2 linked regions of the Bradyrhizobium diazoefficiens genome follow. The main gene of each other region encodes a partner of the protein of the gene in region 2 in a complex. Links are inferred from orthologs where the notes say so. Each region holds a gene or a part of one and is shown on either strand. Other genes may lie near its edges.

Evidence for each region.
Region 1: the proteins of ccmB (region 2) and ccmE are in contact, whole or in part, in a solved structure (PDB 8CE8), measured with the Escherichia coli proteins. The link is inferred for Bradyrhizobium diazoefficiens from one-to-one orthologs.

The regions. Positions count from the first base shown.
Region 1 is NZ_JAENXS010000002.1:1,579,089-1,588,737, reverse strand. Bases 2,724-5,563 are described here. They hold ccmE (cytochrome c maturation protein CcmE), read left to right. Parts: upstream 2,724-3,790; coding sequence 3,791-4,336; downstream 4,337-5,563. Other genes in these bases: JJE66_RS24425 (heme lyase CcmF/NrfE family subunit), read left to right, coding at 4,333-5,563; ccmI (c-type cytochrome biogenesis protein CcmI), read left to right, coding at 2,724-3,753. In the rest of the region: JJE66_RS24450 (sensor histidine kinase), read left to right, coding at 1-584; JJE66_RS24445 (hypothetical protein), read left to right, coding at 734-2,137; JJE66_RS24440 (hypothetical protein), read left to right, coding at 2,237-2,506; more of ccmI, read left to right, coding at 2,638-2,723; more of JJE66_RS24425, read left to right, coding at 5,564-6,315; JJE66_RS24420 (cytochrome c-type biogenesis protein), read left to right, coding at 6,320-6,802; JJE66_RS24415 (Do family serine endopeptidase), read left to right, coding at 7,031-8,608; JJE66_RS24410 (response regulator transcription factor), read left to right, coding at 8,911-9,591; JJE66_RS24405 (HAMP domain-containing sensor histidine kinase), read left to right, coding at 9,575-9,649. UniProt on the Escherichia coli protein: Heme chaperone required for the biogenesis of c-type cytochromes. Transiently binds heme delivered by CcmC and transfers the heme to apo-cytochromes in a process facilitated by CcmF and CcmH.
Region 2 is NZ_JAENXS010000001.1:2,392,912-2,402,571, forward strand. The notes cover bases 3,085-5,935. They hold ccmB (heme exporter protein CcmB), read right to left. Parts: upstream 4,919-5,935; coding sequence 4,250-4,918; downstream 3,085-4,249. Other genes in these bases: JJE66_RS11310 (DsbE family thiol:disulfide interchange protein), read right to left, coding at 3,085-3,196; ccmD (heme exporter protein CcmD), read right to left, coding at 3,193-3,378; JJE66_RS11320 (heme ABC transporter permease), read right to left, coding at 3,375-4,160; ccmA (heme ABC exporter ATP-binding protein CcmA), read right to left, coding at 4,983-5,585; acnA (aconitate hydratase AcnA), read left to right, coding at 5,828-5,935. Also shown: JJE66_RS11290 (DUF2336 domain-containing protein), read right to left, coding at 1-16; JJE66_RS11295 (RluA family pseudouridine synthase), read right to left, coding at 194-895; signal recognition particle-docking protein FtsY, read left to right, coding at 956-1,903; JJE66_RS11305 (septation protein A), read left to right, coding at 1,906-2,508; more of JJE66_RS11310, read right to left, coding at 2,612-3,084; more of acnA, read left to right, coding at 5,936-8,548; JJE66_RS11340 (thioredoxin family protein), read left to right, coding at 8,788-9,564. UniProt on the Escherichia coli protein: Required for the export of heme to the periplasm for the biogenesis of c-type cytochromes.

The sequences.
Region 1 (9,649 bases), on a different replicon or contig from region 2:
ACGAAGCCGGCTCGCACGCCGCTGATCCGTTCGCGGCCAAGGTGATGGAGCAGGCGGCCGTGATGCGCGACCAACTCACCCATCATCTGGAGCGCGCCCGCATCGCGGCGAGGATCTCGGTCGTCGGCACCGTGACGGAGGTTGCGCCCGCCATCGAAGCGTTGCGGCGGACCATGGAGAAGATCCACCGCGACCGCGGTATCGCCGTCGAGGCCAAGGCCGATCCGGCGGCAAAATTCCGGGGCGAGCGGCAGGATTTGGAGGAGATGGTCGGCAACCTCGTCGACAATGCCTGCAAATGGGCGGCCTCGCGCGTCTTCATCGAGGTCCTGGTCGATGCACCGCCGCAGGCGGGGGCAGGCCCCAGACTGCGGCTCATCGTCGATGACGACGGACGCGGCCTCTCCGAGGCCGAGCGCGCCCAGGTCTCCCGGCGCGGTCAGCGACTCGACGAATCCAAGCCGGGCTCGGGGCTGGGGCTATCCATCGTGACCGATCTCGCCGCCCTCTATGGCGGCAGCCTCTCGCTCGGCAGTGCGCCGATCGGGGGCCTGCGGGCCGAGCTGGTGCTGCCCGGAATATAATCCTCTGATCCTGCACACTTATTTTTGGCTTCGGGGCGAAACCCGAGGTATTCGGAGCGACTTCCTCAACCGCTTCTTAAGGCGCACCCACCTATGATCGCGCCGGACGCATCCCACGTCCGACATTTTACCGTGCATTACCCGGGCGCATGAGCCAGACATCGATCGAGCGGCTGAGGGAATATCTCGCGCAGCTCCCGCCACAGGCGCAGGCGCTGCTGATGCGGGAGTTCGAGCGCGCGCTCGAGCGTGGCCAGGATACGGCCGTCGCGACCCTCGTGCTCGAGCAGTTGCGCAAGATCGTGCGCAAGACCGATGCTGAAGAGGCCGTGCCGCCGCGGACCGACGATCTGTCGCGGCTGCTGTTCCAGGTGCTGGAACCGTTCCTGGTGGAAGCCGGTGCCCCGATCCGGGTCGGCCAGATCCGCCGCTCCTCGCTGCATCCGATCTGGCAATGGCTCGGACGCGACGGTGCGCCGGACAAGGTGGCTGAATTCGAGGCGGCGCTGGCGCGCATGCCGGCTTCAGACAGTGCGGGGCAGGTCGAGGCGCTGGCGCTAAAGCTTCAGGCGGTAGCCGCAGACGCCATCTTCGAGCTGACGGGGCCCGGCGGCGGCGACAAGTCGCGTGCGCTCGCCCGCGTTGGCCCGCCCAACGTGATCGAGGATCTCTATTCGATCGGCGCCGTGCTCGGGGTTCGCGAGGCGCTCGGCACGCTCAATGAAAAGCTGCCGCGCTTCCTGCGCGCCTTCGGCGACCCCCAGATCGCCTCGGTGAACGCTGCGCTCAACATTCCCGTGCTCCAGACCCCGCAGATGCTGCCCTTTGCGCTGTCGGTGGTGGTCCAGCGCATGACCGCGCCGTGGCAGATCATTCGCCTCGCCATCAAGATCGCCGCGTCCGACGACGAGATCCGCGTCGCGGCAACGCCTTATGGCGCCGCCGTCACGATGGCCCTGCACGATCTGGCCCGCGTTGCCGCCAATTTGCGCATGGACATCAAGCGCGGGCATTTCGAGACCGTCGCCGACAATCTCAAGGCGCTGCACGACGGCGTCCGCGGCCTGCGCACCGAGCTCGACCTGCGCAACGATTCCCCCTGGGGCAAGCAGCTGACCTCGATCCGGGCCGACATCTCCAATGCGCTGCAATCGGAGATCGACAGCGTTCCCGGCCGCGTCCGCCGCATCCTGCGCCAGCGCGCCGAGAAGGACATTCCGCCCGGAGCGCGGATCGACAGCACCGAGGTCGAGGAGACCGTCGCGCTGGTCGACTTCGTCGCGACCTGCCGCAACTACGCGAGCGAGCTTGCGATCAACGAGGTGACGCTGCGCACCTATTCCGACCTCCAGCAATATGTGGAGCGGTCGACCGAGCAGCTGGTGCAGTCGCTGCGCGCCGCCGATCACAAGGTCCGTACCTACCGGCAGCAGCAGGTGCAGGCTGCGATCCGCTTCTGCCAGGTGCTGTTTGGCGATGATTACGCCTCGCTGATGAGCCGCGCCGCGGAGAACGCGGCGACGGGCGAGCGCAAATCGACGCGCGCGAGCTGATCCAAGCGCATCTTTGTGTGATCACAATTTGTAGTTGACGATGCCGGTCGTGGGCCCTACGGTCCCGTGCAAGCTTTTGGAATTTCTATCTGTGGGCGCATGAAACCCGTTATCAGCTCCATCGAAATCGAAAACCGCGTCATTGTTGCCAAATATCAAAGGTTGATGGTCGGCGCGAAGGTGGTGCTCGTCGAGAAGGCAAGCGGCCGGCAACTGCCTGAGACGGTCACCAGGGTTGCATCGCCTGTTCCCGTCGGCGCATTGCGCATCAGATTGCCCGATGCAATCGAGCCGGGAACATACTTCCTGAGGGCCTTCAACGGGCACGGTGAGAACGCCGCTCAAAGCGCGGAGTTCGAGATCGGCTAAGCCGTTGGATTTTCACCATTTCGAGACTGGGTGCGCTCGCGCCAAATTGACAATTGTCAATTGCCGCATCGTCCGGCCGTGGTGTAAAGCCACCTGTGGGCGCGGCTCACGCGCTGCCGGAAGCTTGCCAGATGACGCTATGGTTCGTGTTCGCGCTGATGACGGTCGCGGCGATTTTCGCCGTGCTCTGGCCGCTCGGCCGTGGCGGGCGCCCGGACAATCAAGGCAGCGAAGTCGCGGTCTACAAGGACCAACTGGCCGAGATCGAGCGTGACCTTGCCGCGGGGCTGATTGCGCCCCCGGAAGCCGAAGCCGCGCGCGTCGAGATCAGCCGCAGGCTGCTCGCCGCAGCCGGCAGCGAGTCCGCGCTCGCGCCGACATCCAGTCTGAAATGGCGTCGCGCGGCCGCCGCGCTGGCGCTTGTCGGCCTGCCTTTGGTGGCGGTCGCGATCTATGTTCCACTCGGCTCGCCTGCGCTCCGCGATTTCCCGCTGGCGCAGCGGGAGCGCGGGTCCGGGTCGGGCATGGGGCAATCGCTCGAGAACCTCGTGGTGCAGGTCCAGCAACATCTGGACAAGAACCCGACCGACGGGCGCGGCTGGAATGTGCTCGCGCCGGTGCTGGAACGGCTCGGTCGTTTCGACGAGGCCGCGCGCGCCTATCGCAATTCGATCACCTATAACGGCGAGAGCGCGGAGCGGCGCTCCGATCTCGGCGAGGCGATCGCGGCCGCTGCCAGCGGCGTGGTGACGGCGGAAGCCAAGACCGAGTTCGAACGCGCGCATGCGCTCAATGCCGACGATCCCAAGGCGAACTATTTTCTCGGGCTCGCTGCCGAGCAGGACGGCCGCAACGGTGACGCGGCCAATATCTGGCGCGCGCTGCTGGCGAAAGCACCCGCGGATGCGCCGTGGCGGCCGCTGGTGCAGACCTCGCTCGCGCGGGTCGGCGGTGGCGGCGTGACGATGCCGGCCCTGTCCGACGAGACGATCGCAGCGTCCAAGGAGATGAACGACGGCGATCGCAACGCGATGATCCGCAGCATGGTCGAACGTCTCGCCACGCGCCTCAAGCAGAACGGCGACGATGTCGAGGGTTGGCTGCGTCTGGTGCGCGCCTATCTGGTGATGGGCGACCGCGACAAGGCGGTGGGCGCCTCGACCGACGCCCGTCAGGCGGTCGCCAAGGATTCCGAGCGGCTGCGCCAGCTTAACGAAGGCCTCAAGACTCTCGGGCTTGACGGATGACGGACATAGGACGAGACGAGCGGAGAATGGATACGCCATGACGCGCAAGCAGCGACGGATGACCATCATCGGCGGATCGCTCGCCGTGCTCGCGCTCGCGGCCGCGCTGGTGCTCAACGCCTTGCGCGATTCCATCGTGTTCTTCTCGACCCCGACCATGGTTGCCGAGAAGCACGTCCCGCCCGGCAAGCGCTTTCGCCTCGGCGGGCTGGTGCAGCCGGGCTCGCTCCAGCGCGGCGACAATCTCGCCGTGACGTTTGAAGTCGCCGACGGCGGCGCCAAGCTGCCTGTCGCCTACAAGGGCATCCTGCCCGATCTGTTCCGTGAAGGGCAGGGCATCGTCGCCGAAGGCGCGCTCGATGCCAAGGGCGTATTCAGGGCCGACACCGTGCTGGCCAAGCACGACGAGACCTACATGCCCAAGGACGTCGCCGATGCCCTGAAGAAGCAAGGGCATTGGAAGGACGATTACGGCGCCAAGGCTTCTGAAAACGCCAAGGCTTCTGAAAACGCCAAGGCTTCTGATGGCATCAAGCCGGCGGCGACGACGGCGCAGGGCAATTCGCAGGGAGCGGTGCGGTGATCGCGGAAGCCGGACATTACGCACTGGTGCTGGCGCTCGCGCTGGCGCTGATCCAATCGTCTGTGCCGCTGATCGGCGCACGCTTGCGCGATCCCGCGCTGATGAACGTGGCGCGCTCCACCGCGCTGGCACAGCTTCTATTCGTCGGCGCCTCGTTCCTTGCGCTTGTAACGCTGCACGTGAACTCGGATTTCTCCGTCGCCAATGTCTACGAGAATTCCCACTCCATGAAGCCGTTGATCTACAAGATCACCGGCGTGTGGGGAAACCATGAAGGCTCGATGCTGCTGTGGGTGTCGATCCTGGCGCTGTTCGGCGGGCTCGTTGCCGCCTTCGGCAACAATCTGCCGCTGTCGTTGCGTGCGCATGTGCTCGCAGTTCAGGCCTGGATTGCCAGCGCCTTCTACCTCTTCATCCTGATGACCTCGAATCCGTTCCTGCGCATCGTCAATCCGCCGATCGAGGGACGCGATCTCAATCCGGTGCTTCAGGACATCGGTCTCGCCGTGCATCCGCCGATGCTCTATCTCGGCTATGTCGGCTTCTCGATCTCGTTCTCCTTCGCGATCGCCGCGCTGCTCGAGGGGCGGATCGATGCCGCCTGGGCGCGCTGGGTGCGGCCGTGGACGCTGGTCGCCTGGATATTCCTGACGCTGGGCATCGCGATGGGCTCGTACTGGGCCTATTACGAGCTCGGCTGGGGCGGCTGGTGGTTCTGGGACCCGGTCGAGAACGCCTCGCTGATGCCGTGGCTCGCCGGCACGGCGCTGCTGCATTCGGCGCTGGTGATGGAGAAGCGCAACGCGCTGAAGGTCTGGACCATCCTTCTTTCGATCCTGACCTTCTCGCTGTCGCTGCTCGGCACCTTCCTGGTGCGATCGGGCGTCATCACCTCCGTGCACGCCTTCGCCAACGATCCGACCCGCGGCGTGTTCATCCTCCTGATCCTCTGCCTGTTCATCGGTGGCAGCCTGTCGCTGTTCGCGGGCCGCGCGACGTCGTTGAAGCAAGGCGGTCTGTTTGCGCCAATCTCGCGCGAGGGCGCGCTGGTGCTGAACAATCTGCTGCTGACGGTGGCCTGCGCGGTCGTGCTGTTCGGAACGCTTTATCCGCTGGCGATGGAAGTGCTGGCCGACTTCAAGATGTCGGTCGGGGCACCGTTCTATAATCTCAGCTTCGTTCCGCTGTTCGTTCTGCTGCTGCTCGCCGTGCCGTTCGGGCCGATGCTGTCGTGGAAGCGCGGCGATCTGCTCGGTGTCACCCAGCGCCTGCTGACGGCGGGCGTCGCCGGCCTCGTCGTGATCGCCATCGTCTGGGCGTGGACGCGTGGCGGCAGTGCGCTGGCGCCGTTGGCGATCGGGCTTGGAGTTTTCGTCATCGCGGGGGCGATGACGGATCTGGCCGAAAGGACCGGCCTGTTTCGCCTGCCGTTCGCAACGACGCTGCATCGCGCCCGCGGCTTGCCGCGCTCGGCATGGGGCAGCGTGTTCGCGCATGCCGGTCTCGGCATCGCGCTGATCGGGATCGTCTGCGAGACCACCTGGAACAGCGAATATATCGCGACGATGAAGCCGAACGACGTTGCGCAGGTCGCCGGATATGATCTGAAGCTCGACGGCCTGCTGGAGCGCCAGGGGCCGAACTACCGCGAAATGATCGCGCAATTCAACGTCAGCCGCGATGGCAACGCTCTCAGTGTCATGACGCCGTCGAAGCGCAGCTTCACCACGCGCGGCTCCTCCACCACTGAGGCTGCGCTTTTGACCCGCGGTGCGAGCCAGCTCTACATCTCGCTCGGCGACGTCACCGCCGAAGGCGCCATCGCCGTGCGCATCTATCACAAGCCGCTGGTGCTGTTGATCTGGTGGGGACCGGTGCTGATGGCGTTCGGAGGCATGCTGTCGCTGTCCGACCGGCGCCTGCGGGTCGGTGCGCCGAAACCGGCGCGGGCCAAGCAGCGCCTGCAACCGGCGGAGTGATCCAATGCGCCGGATGATGGCCGCGATCGTTGCGCTCATGCTGTTGGCCGTGCCCGCGGTGCACGCCGTGCAGCCCGACGAGATCATGGCGGATCCCGTGAAGGAAGCCCGTGCGCGCGAATTGTCGCGCGAGCTGCGCTGCATGGTCTGCCAGAACCAGTCGATCGACGATTCCGACGCGCCGCTCGCGCGCGACCTGCGGCTCCTGGTGCGCGAGCGGATCGCGGCGGGCGACAGCAATTCACAGGTGCTCGATTTCCTGGTCGCGCGTTACGGCGAGTTCGTGCTGCTGAAGCCGCGCTTCGAACGCCAGACCTTGCTGTTGTGGCTGCTCGCGCCGCTTTTGCTCGCTGGGGGCGGCTTTGCGCTGTGGCGGCAAAACCGCCGCGCGCGGAGTGGTGCAGACCTGGCTGCGCCGCCGCTCACGCCGGACGAAGAGGCGCGGCTAGCGGCACTGATATCCGACGACGCCACCCCATCGCGCTAGCTTCGCAGGGCGCCGCTCGACGCTTTGAGGCGGTCGCTGGAACTCTATTAAGTTCCTGTAACACCGCGCCTTTTCGCCTGCGGTAAACGGCCGCATCGGCTCGCGCCCTTCATTACAAAAGTTTAACCCCCCAGCCAGCGCGCGGTAAGGCGGAAGTCCCCATCTTCAGGTCCGTAAGGTGCCGTCATCAGGCACCAAATGGATTTCAAGGCCCTGGAGACACCCTGCATGACCGACCGTCCCGATCTCACGAATCTTCCGTCCTACCGGCAGCCGCGCCGTTCCGTGTTTTCCGCCCGCAGAATCGCGCTGATGGCCTCGGTCGTCGCCGGTCTCGGCATTGCCGTCCACGGCTTCAGTCCGTCGACGTCGCCCGCCGACCTGTTCTCGAGCCCGGCGCATGCCCAGGTCAACAACGAGGTCCGCAAGGTCGAGCGCCCGATCGGTTTCGCCGACATCGTCGAGCGGGTGAAGCCCTCGGTGATCTCGGTGAAGGTCAACATCAAGGAGAAGGTTGCGAGCAACGACGACGGCGATGATTCCGCCTCGCCGTTCCAGCCGGGTTCGCCGATGGAGCGCTTCTTCCGCCGCTTCGGCGGTCCGGATGGATTCCCGGGCCTGAAGGGCGGTCGTGGCCGCATCGTGCAGGGCCAGGGCTCCGGCTTCTTCATCTCGGCCGACGGCTATGCCGTGACCAACAACCACGTGGTCGACGGTGCCGACAAGGTCGAGGTCACGACCGACGAAGGCAAGACCTACAGTGCCAAGGTGATCGGCACCGACCAGCGCACCGATCTCGCTCTAATCAAGGTCGAGGGCGGCTCCAACTTCCCGTTCGCCAAGCTTGCCGACGGCAAGCCGCGGATCGGCGACTGGGTGCTCGCGGTCGGCAACCCCTTCGGTCTCGGCGGCACCGTGACCGCCGGCATCGTCTCGGCCAGCGGCCGCGACATCGGCAACGGCCCGTATGACGATTTCATCCAGATCGACGCGCCCGTGAACAAGGGCAATTCCGGCGGTCCGGCCTTCAATACCGACGGCGAGGTGATGGGCGTCAACACCGCGATCTATTCGCCCTCCGGCGGCAGCGTCGGCATCGCGTTCTCGATCCCCGCCAACACCGTGAAGAGTGTGGTCGCCCAACTCAAGGACAAGGGTTCGGTCAGCCGCGGCTGGATCGGCGTGCAGATCCAGCCCGTCACGGCCGACATCGCCGACAGCCTCGGCATGAAGAAGGCCGAAGGCGCGCTGGTGGCCGAGCCGCAGAAGGACGGTCCGGCGGCCAAGGCCGGCATCGAATCCGGCGACGTCATCACGTCGGTCAACGGCGAATCCGTCAAGGACGCCCGTGAGCTTGCCCGCACCATCGGCGGCATGGCGCCTGGCGCCACCGTGAAGCTTAACGTGCTGCACAAGGGCCAGGACAAGGTCGTGAACATGACGCTTGGCCAGTTGCCGAACACGGTCGAGGCCAAGGCCGACACCGATAACGACAGCGGCAAGGGTGTGAACAAGGGCACCGATGTGCCGAAGCTCGGCATGACGGTTGCGCCTGCTAACTCCGTGGCCGGCGCCGGCAAGGACGGCGTCGTGGTCACCGAGGTCGATCCGAAGAGTGCTGCGGCCGAACGCGGCTTCAAGGAAGGCGACGTGATTCTCGAAGTCGGCGGCAAGAGCGTGAGCACCGCCGGCGAAGTCCGCGACGCCATCACCGCGGCGCGGACCGACAACAAGAACAGCGTCCTGATGCGCGTGAAGAGCGGCGGCCAGTCGCGCTTCGTCGCCGTGCCCATCGCCAAGGGTTAGGCAAGGGCTAGGCCTCGGGAAACTGACGAGATGAAGGGTGTCACCGGCATCAGTCGCCCCCGCCGCCGACGCCCTTCCGGGGAGCAGCGTAACGTTCGCTCCCCACAGCTACCTTCCGGTGGAATTACGCCCCCCTCCGTCGGAAGGCCTAGGGCGGTGAGGTCCCCCCAGCTTCACCGCCCGCCTTTCTTTGTCGGCCCAATGTTTATCGGCCTAAGAATCTCCCGCTCGGCTTGCATGCGATTGCTGCCCGCGCCATGTTGATAGAAGGGTTGACCTCCTTGACCGCCGCCGACCGCACGATGCGCCTCCTCATCATCGAAGACGACCGCGAATCCGCCGATTATCTCGTGAAGGCGTTTCGCGAGGTCGGTCACATTGCCGACCACGCCAGCGACGGCGAGGAAGGCCTTTCCATGGCCGAGAGCGGCGATTACGACGTGCTGGTGGTCGACCGCATGCTGCCCAAGCGCGACGGGCTGGCGCTGATCGGCGCGCTCCGCGACAAGGACGATTCGACGCCGGTGCTGATTCTCTCCGCGCTCGGACAGGTCGATGACCGCATCAAGGGCCTGCGCGCCGGCGGCGACGACTATCTGCCAAAACCCTATTCCTTTGCCGAGCTGCTGGCGCGCGTCGAGGTGCTGTCGCGCCGCCGCGGTGGCCCGGCCGAGGATACGCTCTACCGTGTCGGCGACCTCGAGCTCGACCGGCTGTCCCACCGCGTCGCGCGCGGCAAGGACGAACTGACGCTGCAGCCGCGCGAATTCCGCTTGCTCGAATATTTGATGAAGCATGCCGGCCAGGTGGTGACGCGCACCATGCTGCTGGAAAACGTCTGGGACTACCATTTCGATCCGCAGACCAACGTGATTGACGTGCACATTTCGCGGCTGCGCTCCAAGATCGACAAGGGCTTCGAGCGGCCGCTGCTGCACACGATCCGCGGCGCCGGGTATATGATCCGTGACGGCATTCGGTAAACTCGTCCGCACCACGGCATTCCGGCTGACGCTGGCCTACCTGCTGCTGTTTGCGATG
Region 2 (9,660 bases):
GTTCGGCCGTGGACATGACGCGTTGCTCGTCCTGAGCGGATGGGAGGCTTGTTCTAAGCAACCGCTATCATTAGAGACGAGCACTGAAGGTTTCGTAAACTATGGCCCTGAGCGTGTTGAGATCAGGTTCAATTGCGGCAGCGCCTTCGGCGCGACCGCTCCCGCGAGCGGGAGAGGTGAACGACAGCGGCACCTATTCCCCATTCCAGCCGCAGGCGCGGAGCTTCTCGTGCATGTGGAGCGGGGCCGGCGCCACCACGCGGATCGGCTCCTTGTTCCGAGAGATCGGCACCACGATCTCGCGGGAATGCAGGTGCAACCGCGGTTCGCCGAAGCGCGGCCCGTTGCCGTAAATGTTATCGCCGAAAATCGGCCATCCCGTCGCTGACGAATGCACCCGCAATTGATGGGTCCGGCCGGTCACCGGTTCCATGGCCAGCCAGGTCAGCCCGTCGCCCCGGCCCATCACCTTCCAGTTGGTGATCGCCTTTTGCCCCTCCGGGTCGGGCTTCTGCCACCAGCCGCGTTCGGCGTTGAGCCGGCCGAGCGGCATGTCGATGGTGCCTTCGTCCTCGGCCGGGCCGCCCTCGACCACGGTCCAGTAGGTCTTGCCGATCTTGCCATGCTTGAAGAGGAGGCCGAGCGAGGCGGTGGCTTTCCGATGGCGGCCGAGCACGAGGCAGCCGGAGGTGTCCTTGTCCAGCCGGTGGGCCAGCACCGGCGGCCGCGGCAGGCCGAAGCAGAGCGCGTCGAACGAGGTTTCCAGATTGGCGCCTCCCTTGGGGCCGCGATGCACCGGCAGGCCGCACGGCTTGTCGATGATCAGCATCAGCCCGTCGCGATGAAGCACGCGCGACTGGATCTCCTCGGCGGTCAATTCGGGAACATCGAGCAATTGCAAGACTTTCGTTCAAGACTTTCGTTTACGGGCCGGAACGGCTAACACACCGCCATCATGAACGATACCACCTCCGAGACCCCCAAGCTGAGCTGGTGGCGCCGGCTGTCCAACGGGCTGAAGCGTACCTCGTCCTCGCTCGGGACTGCGGTCGCCGACCTCGTCACCAAGCGCAAGCTCGACCGCGCCATGCTCGACGACATCGAGGATGTGCTGCTGCGTGCCGATCTCGGTACCTCGGTCGCGGTGCGGATCGCCGACGCCGTCGGCACGGGACGCTATGACAAGGCGATCTCGGCTGACGAGGTCAAGCACGTGGTCGCGACCGAGGTCGAGAAGGTGCTGGCGCCGGTCGCGAAGCCGCTCGAGATCGACGCCGCTCATAAGCCGTTCGTCATCCTCGTGGTCGGGGTCAACGGCTCCGGCAAGACCACCACCATCGGCAAGCTCTCGCAAAAATTCGCCTCAGAAGGCCGCAAGGTGATGCTGGCGGCCGGCGACACGTTTCGCGCAGCGGCCATCGAGCAGCTCAAGGTCTGGGGCGAGCGCACGAAGACGCCGGTGATCGCCGGCACGCAGGGGTCCGACTCGGCGAGCCTTGCTTTCAACGCGCTGACGGCGGCGAAAGAGCAGGCCATCGACGTGCTCCTGATCGACACCGCCGGCCGGCTGCAGAACAAGGCCGAGCTGATGAACGAGCTCGAGAAGGTCGTGCGCGTGATCCGAAAGGTGGACGTTTCGGCGCCGCACGCGGTGTTACTCGTGCTCGACGCCACCGTCGGCCAGAACGCCCTGTCGCAGGTCGAGGCCTTTCATCGCACCGCAGGGGTCACCGGCCTCGTGATGACCAAGCTCGACGGCACCGCCCGCGGCGGCATCCTGGTGGCGCTCGCGGAGAAATTCAAACTGCCGGTGCATTTCATCGGCGTCGGCGAAGGCGTCGACGATCTCGCGCCCTTCACCGCGCGCGACTTCGCCCGCGCGATTGCCGGAATCGAAAGTTGAGTATGGACAAGACCCAGCCGCACCCGCTGTTCAAGCTTGCAACCGAACTCGGTCCACTGCTCGTGTTCTTCTTCGTGAATGCGAAGTTCAATCTGTTCGCCGCGACCGGCGCCTTCATGGTCGCGATCGTGGCGGCGATGATCGCCTCCTATGTGGTGACGCGCCACATCCCGATCATGGCGATCGTGACCGGCGTCATCGTGCTGGTGTTCGGCACGCTGACCCTGGTTCTGCACGACGAGACCTTCATCAAGGTCAAGCCGACCATCATCTACGGCCTGTTCGCCGCGATTCTCGGCGGCGGCCTGTTGTTCGGCCGCTCCTTCATCGCCGTCATGTTCGACCAGATGTTCAATCTGACCCCGCAGGGCTGGCGCATCCTGACGCTGCGCTGGGCGCTGTTCTTCGCTGGCATGGCGGTGCTGAACGAGATCGTCTGGCGCACCCAGAGCACGGATTTCTGGGTGAACTTCAAGGTGTTCGGCGTGACGCCGCTGACCATGATCTTCGCCATCGCCCAGATGCCGCTGACCAAGCGCTATGGTGTCGAGCCGGTGTCGCTGGAGACCAGCGAGGCCGAGGCGGGGGACGTGCGGAAGGGCTGATTTTTCTCAGTTCGTCATTGCGAGCGAAGCGAAGCAATCCAAGCTGTCTCAGCGGACGGATTCTGGATTGCTTCGTCGCAAGGGCTCCTCGCAATGACGAGGATCACTTCAACGCCTTCTCCATCTCCGGCAGCAGCACGCTCCGGTAATTATCTGGCGTGATCGGGCCGACCAGCTTGTAGACGATGGTGCCTTCGCGGTCGACGACAAACGTCTCCGGCACGCCATAGACACCCCACTCGATCGAGGCGCGGCCGTTGGCATCCAGGCCGACGCGACCGAACGGGTTGCCGTAGCGCCCCAGGAAGCGGCGGGCGTTGTCGGGCGCATCCTTGTAATTGATGCCGACGAGCTGGAAACGCTTGTCCTTGGCGAGCTCCGTCAGCAGCGGCGCCTCGTCGTGACACGGCACGCACCAGGAGGCCCAGACGTTGACGAGGCTGACCTTGCCCTTGAAGGCAGCCGGGTCGAGGCCCGGGATTTGTGCGCTGTCGGCCTGCAATCCTTCGAGCGGCGGCAGCGTGGTTTGCGGCGCGGGCCGGCCGATCAGCGCGGAGGGAATCCGCGAGGGATCGCCGCTACCGAGCCGGAACCAGAACAGCACGGCCAGTCCGATGAAGGCGAGCAGCGGCAGTACCATCAGGAAGGTGCGGCGCTGCGGGGTCGCGGAGGTCGATTGATCGCTCATGGTGTGTCCACGGCACTGCGGCCCGAGCGGCGGGTGACGCCGCTGCGCTCGAGCTCGCGCAAACGCTCCGTCTGGTTGCGATAATCGACGATCACCCAGCCGATCAGGAGCGCGACCACGATGGCTACTGCAACGTAAGATGTCACGATGAAGGATGCATAAGGACCGAGCGACATGATCATGCGGTTCCTTTTGACGCGTTTTCTTGACGCGAACCGGTACCCACTTCGCTCGAAAACGCGACGCGGCTCGCCTGCATCATTTGCAGCGAGCGCACGCGCCGGCGCAAAATCTCGTTGCGCATCGCCGCGATGTGCAGCGTGACGAACAGCAGCGTGAATGCGACCGCCATCACCAGCAGCGGAATCAGGAACGCCTTATCGAGCGTCGATCCGCCCATGCGCATCACCGAGGCCGGTTGGTGCAGCGTGTTCCACCAATCGACGGAGAATTTGATGATCGGCAGATTGATCGCGCCGACCAGCGTCAGCACCGCGGCGGCGCGCGCCGCGCGCGAGGGATCCTCGACCGCGCGCCACAGCGCCATCAGGCCGAGATACATCAGGAAAAGGATCAGCACCGAGGTCAGGCGCGCGTCCCATTCCCAATAGGTGCCCCACATCGGCCGGCCCCACAGCGAGCCCGTGAGCAGCGCCAGGAAGGTGAAGGCTGCGCCGATCGGTGCGGCCGCCTTGGCGGCGACGTCGGCGAGCGGATGCCGCCACACCAGCGTGCCGAGCGAGGCGATGCTCATCACGCCCCAGACGAACATCGACAGCCAGGCATTGGGCACGTGGATGAACATGATCTTCACCGTCGCGCCCTGCTGATAATCGTCGGGCGCGTACGCGGATTGATAGAGGCCGATCGTGAGCAGGATGACGGTCGCAGCCGCAAGCCACGGCAGCACCCGCGCGCTCAACGCAAGGAACCTTGTGGGGTTGGCGAGGTCGATCAGCGTCATGGTATCCTGATAATCACAGCTCAGCGCTCACGCAATCAGCATGAAAGCGCGCAGCGAAAGTTGATCGGGGTCAAGGCAGCCGGCCCATTTCAGTCCAGTCCATGTTTCAGGCTCGCCGCCGCCGCGAACGGGCCGATCACCATGCTGACCAGCGACAGCGCGCAAAGGATCGAGAACGGCGCGCCGAATGACGACGGCTCCGTGATCGCGGCCTGCGAGGCCGCAACCCCGAAAATCAGCACGGGGATCGACAACGGCAGCACCAGCACCGCCATCAGCAGTCCGCCCCGGTGAAGGGTCACCGCCAGCGCGGCGCCGATCATGCCGGTGAAGGTCAGGGCGGGGGTGCCGGCGAGCAGCGTCAGCGCCACCGCAGCCGTGGCGACCATGTCGAGGTTGAGCAGCAGGCCGAGCACGGGGGTTGCGACGATCAGCGGCAGGCCCGCGGCCAGCCAATGCGCCAGCGCCTTGGCGGCGCAGGCCAGTTCCAGCGGCGTCCGGCTCATCGTGATCAGGTCGAGCGAGCCGTCCTCATGATCGGCCATGAACAGCCGGTCCAGCGTCAGCAGGCTGGCCAGCAGCGCGCCGAGCCACAGGATCGCCGGCCCCAATCGCGCGAGCTGCGCCAGGTCCGGTCCCACCGCGAACGGCATCAGCACCACCACGGTCAGAAAAAACAGCACCCCGATCAGCGCCCCGCCGCCGACGCGGAGCGCGATCCGGATGTCCCGGCGGATGAGGGCGGACCAGGCGGTCATGGGGCGGCTCCGACAGGCGCGAAGGCGGCGCCCGGCCGATTGGAAAACTGAGGGTCCATCCACTTCATGCTGTCCCCCCGATCCGCAGCTCTCGCGATTCGATCCCGAGCGGCATGTGGGTGGCGGCCATGATCAGGCCGCCGCGCGCCAGATGGTCGCGCATCAGCGCGCCGAACATGTCCTGACCGGCCACATCCAGCGCATTGGTTGGCTCGTCCAGCAGCCAGACCGGGCGGCGAACCGTCAGCAGCCGGGCCAGCGACAGCCGGCGGCGCTGGCCGGCGGACAGGAAGGCCGCGGGAAGATCGGTGGCGTGGTCGAGGCCGACGGCCGCGAGGCTTGCCACCGCGTCAAAACGCTCTCCGCCCAGAAAATTGGCCCAGAATGACAGGTTTTCCGCCACGCTCAGCGCCGGTTTCAGCGCATCGCGGTGGCCGAGATAGTGGCATTGCTCGGGCAGCGTCAGCTCGGCATCGCCCCCGTCGAGCGCGATTGTGCCGCCAGCCGGAATGAGCAGACCTGCGACCAGCCGCAGCAGCGAGGTCTTGCCCGATCCGTTGCGCCCCACGACCGCCACGGCTTCGCCGGAGGCTGCCTCGAAATCGAGCCCGGAAAACACCTCGCGGCCGCCCCGCACGCAAATCACCCCGCGTCCGCACAGCTGCATCTGACCTCGGTCCAACCCGTTCAAAGCCGGGCCTCAGGAATTCTTGGGGTAGCGCATCAGAATTTTTGGCTCGCGACTTGCTGGGTTCGATTGTGGCTGTGGCGGCGCGGTTAGAAAGCTTCTATAAGCCCGGAACTACTTGATGCAGCAACTCAACCTGCCCCTGCAAGCGACCCAGCCTGCTACGCTGACGGTGTTAAAATACCCCTTGCCGGGTATAACTAACAATTGGGATTTCCTACATGACCTCGCTCGACAGCTTCAAATGCAAAAAGACCCTCAAGGTCGGCGCCAAGACCTATGTCTATTACAGCCTGCCCACGGCCGAGAAGAATGGTCTGAAGGGAATTTCGAAACTTCCCTATTCGATGAAGGTCCTGCTCGAGAACCTTCTCCGCAACGAGGACGGCCGCACGGTCAAGAAGGAAGACATCGTCGCAGTGTCGAAATGGCTGCGCAAGAGGTCGCTGGAACATGAGATCGCGTTCCGCCCGGCGCGCGTGCTGATGCAGGATTTTACCGGCGTGCCGGCCGTGGTCGATCTCGCCGCGATGCGCAACGCCATGCAGAAGCTCGGCGGCGATGCCGAGAAGATCAACCCGCTGGTCCCCGTCGATCTCGTCATCGACCACTCCGTGATCGTGAACTTCTTCGGTGACAACAAGGCCTTCGGCAAGAACGTCACCGAAGAGTACAAGCAGAACCAGGAGCGCTACGAGTTCCTGAAGTGGGGCCAGAAGGCGTTCTCGAATTTCTCCGTCGTGCCGCCCGGCACCGGCATCTGCCATCAGGTCAATCTCGAATATCTCTCCCAGACGGTCTGGACCAAGAAGGAGAAGATGACGGTCGGCAAGAAGACCGGCACCTTCGAGGTCGCCTATCCCGACTCGCTCGTCGGCACCGATTCCCACACCACCATGGTCAACGGTCTGGCCGTGCTCGGCTGGGGAGTCGGCGGCATCGAGGCGGAAGCCTGCATGCTCGGCCAGCCGCTGTCCATGCTGCTGCCCACCGTCGTCGGCTTCAAGCTGAAGGGCCAGCTCAAGGAAGGCGTCACCGCCACCGACCTCGTGCTGACCGTGACGCAGATGCTGCGCAAGCTCGGCGTGGTCGGCAAGTTCGTCGAGTTCTTCGGCCCCGGCCTCGACAATCTCTCGGTCGCGGACAAGGCGACCATCGGCAACATGGCGCCCGAATACGGCGCGACCTGCGGCTTCTTTCCAGTCGATGCGGCCACTATCGACTATCTGAAGACGTCAGGCCGCAAGGCCCACCGCGTCGCGCTGGTGGCGGCCTATGCCAAGGCGCAGGGCCTGTTCCGCACGGCCAAATCGGCTGATCCCGTGTTCACGGAAACGCTGACGCTCGACCTCGCCGACGTCGTGCCGTCGATGGCCGGTCCGAAGCGTCCCGAAGGCCGTATCGCGCTGCCGTCGGTCGCCGAAGGCTTCTCGCTTGCGCTCGGCACCGAGTACAAGAAGACCGAGGCGCCGACGAAGCGTTTTGCCGTCGAAGGCAAGAACTTCGAGATCGGTCATGGCGACGTCGTCATCGCCGCCATCACCTCCTGCACCAACACCTCGAACCCGAGCGTTCTGATCGGCGCCGGGCTCCTTGCCCGTAACGCTGCTGCGAAGGGCCTGAAGGCAAAACCGTGGGTGAAGACCTCGCTCGCGCCGGGCAGCCAGGTGGTTGCGGGCTATCTCGCCGATTCCGGTCTCCAGGCCGATCTCGACAAGGTCGGCTTCAACCTGGTCGGCTTCGGCTGCACCACCTGCATCGGCAATTCCGGTCCGCTGCCGGAAGAGATCTCGAAGTCGATCAACGACAACGGCATCGTCGCCGCGGCCGTGCTGTCCGGTAACCGCAACTTCGAAGGCCGCGTATCCCCGGACGTGCAGGCGAACTATCTCGCTTCGCCGCCGCTGGTCGTCGCGCATGCGCTCGCCGGCAGCGTGACCAAGAACCTCGCCGTCGAGCCGCTCGGCGAAGGCAAGGATGGCAAGCCGGTGTACCTGAAGGACATCTGGCCGACGACGAAGGAAATCAACGCCTTCATGAAGAAGTTCGTGACCGCGGCGATCTTCAAGAAGAAGTATGCCGACGTGTTCAAGGGCGACACCAACTGGCGCAAGATCAAGACGGTCGAGAGCGAGACCTATCGCTGGAACATGAGCTCGACCTATGTGCAGAACCCGCCCTATTTCGACGGCATGAAGAAGGAGCCGGAGCCGGTCACCGACATCGTCGAGGCGCGCATCCTCGCCATGTTCGGCGACAAGATCACCACCGACCACATCTCCCCGGCCGGGTCGATCAAGCTCACCTCGCCCGCTGGCAAATATCTCAGCGAGCACCAGGTGCGTCCTGCCGACTTCAACCAGTACGGCACGCGTCGCGGCAACCATGAAGTGATGATGCGCGGCACCTTCGCCAACATCCGCATCAAGAACTTCATGCTCAAGGGCGCGGATGGAAATATCCCTGAAGGTGGTCTCACCAAGCACTGGCCCGACGGCGAGCAGATGTCGATCTACGACGCCGCGATGAAGTACCAGCAGGAGCAGGTACCGCTGGTGGTGTTCGCCGGCGCCGAATACGGCAACGGCTCCTCGCGCGACTGGGCTGCGAAGGGCACCCGCCTGCTCGGCGTGCGCGCCGTGATCTGCCAGAGCTTCGAACGCATCCACCGCTCCAACCTGGTCGGCATGGGCGTGCTGCCGCTGACCTTCGAGGACGGCACCTCCTGGTCGTCGCTCGGTCTGAAGGGCGACGAGAAGGTCACGCTGCGTGGCCTCGTCGGTGATCTGAAGCCCCGCCAGAAGCTGACCGCGGAAATCGTCTCCGGCGACGGTTCGTTGCAGCGCGTTTCGCTGCTTTGCCGCATCGATACGCTGGACGAGCTCGATTACTACCGCAACGGCGGCATTCTGCACTATGTGCTGCGCAAGCTCGCGGCCTAAGCGCGAATTTGTGAACGGTGGCTCACTGCGACGTGAGTAGAAGGTTAAACAAAGGCGGCCTATCACAAGGCCGCCTTTCTGCGTTACGACACGCTTTGGATGGGCCCGTCCGGCAGAAGCGCGCCTTGGATGTTGCTTTGGCGTTTGCTCGGACGGTTGAATGTGCTGCGCCCGCAAGACTACGGTGACCATCAGGCGATAAGATCCCCCTCAACGAATGACCTAGTGTGACGTTCGATATGACTGGAATGATGGCTTCTAATCTCGTTTCGCGCTGGTCCGGGGCACTCTGGTCGGGAGCACTCGGCATTTGTGCGATCGTCGCCGTCATCCGTCCGGCCGAGGCCGATCCCCGCGCCGTGGTCGAACTCTTCACCTCCCAGGGCTGCTCGTCCTGCCCGCCGGCCGACAAGATTATCGGCGATCTCGCCAACGATCCTTCGGTCATCGCGCTGAGCATGCCGATCGACTATTGGGATTATCTCGGCTGGAAGGACACGCTGGCGGATTCCCGCTTCTCGGCGCGGCAGCGCGCTTATTCACGCATGCGCGGCGATCGCGAGGTCTATACGCCGCAGGTCGTCGTCAACGGTTCTGCGCATGTCATTGGCAGTGATCGCGCCGGCATCGAAAGTGCGATCGGTAAAACCGACAAGGGCACGGGCGTGATGAGCGTGCCGGTGACGATGTCGCTCGCAGGCAAGCAGATCAACGTGTCGGTGGCCGCGAGCAAGGAGCCGGCGGTCTCGCATGGCGAGGTTTGGATCTGCTCGATCGCGAAATCGGTGCCGATCGAGATCAGCCGCGGCGAGAATCGCGGGCAGCAGATCACCTACCACAACGTCGTGCGCAATTTGCTCAAGGTCGGCGACTGGAACGGACGTCCGGAAAGCTGGACGGTGCCGATCGAGAACCTCACGCGCGATGGCGTCGATGGCGCGGTGGTCTACGTCCAGGACGGCAGCCGCGAGAAGCCCGGCCCGATGCTCGGCGCGGCGTACACGTCGCTGCACTGAAGCGGGCGAAGATCGTCTCAGGAAATTTGGTCTCCGTCATTCAGGGACGCGCCTCTTGGCGCGGGCCCGGAATCCATTTCGCGATTTGGATTGGGT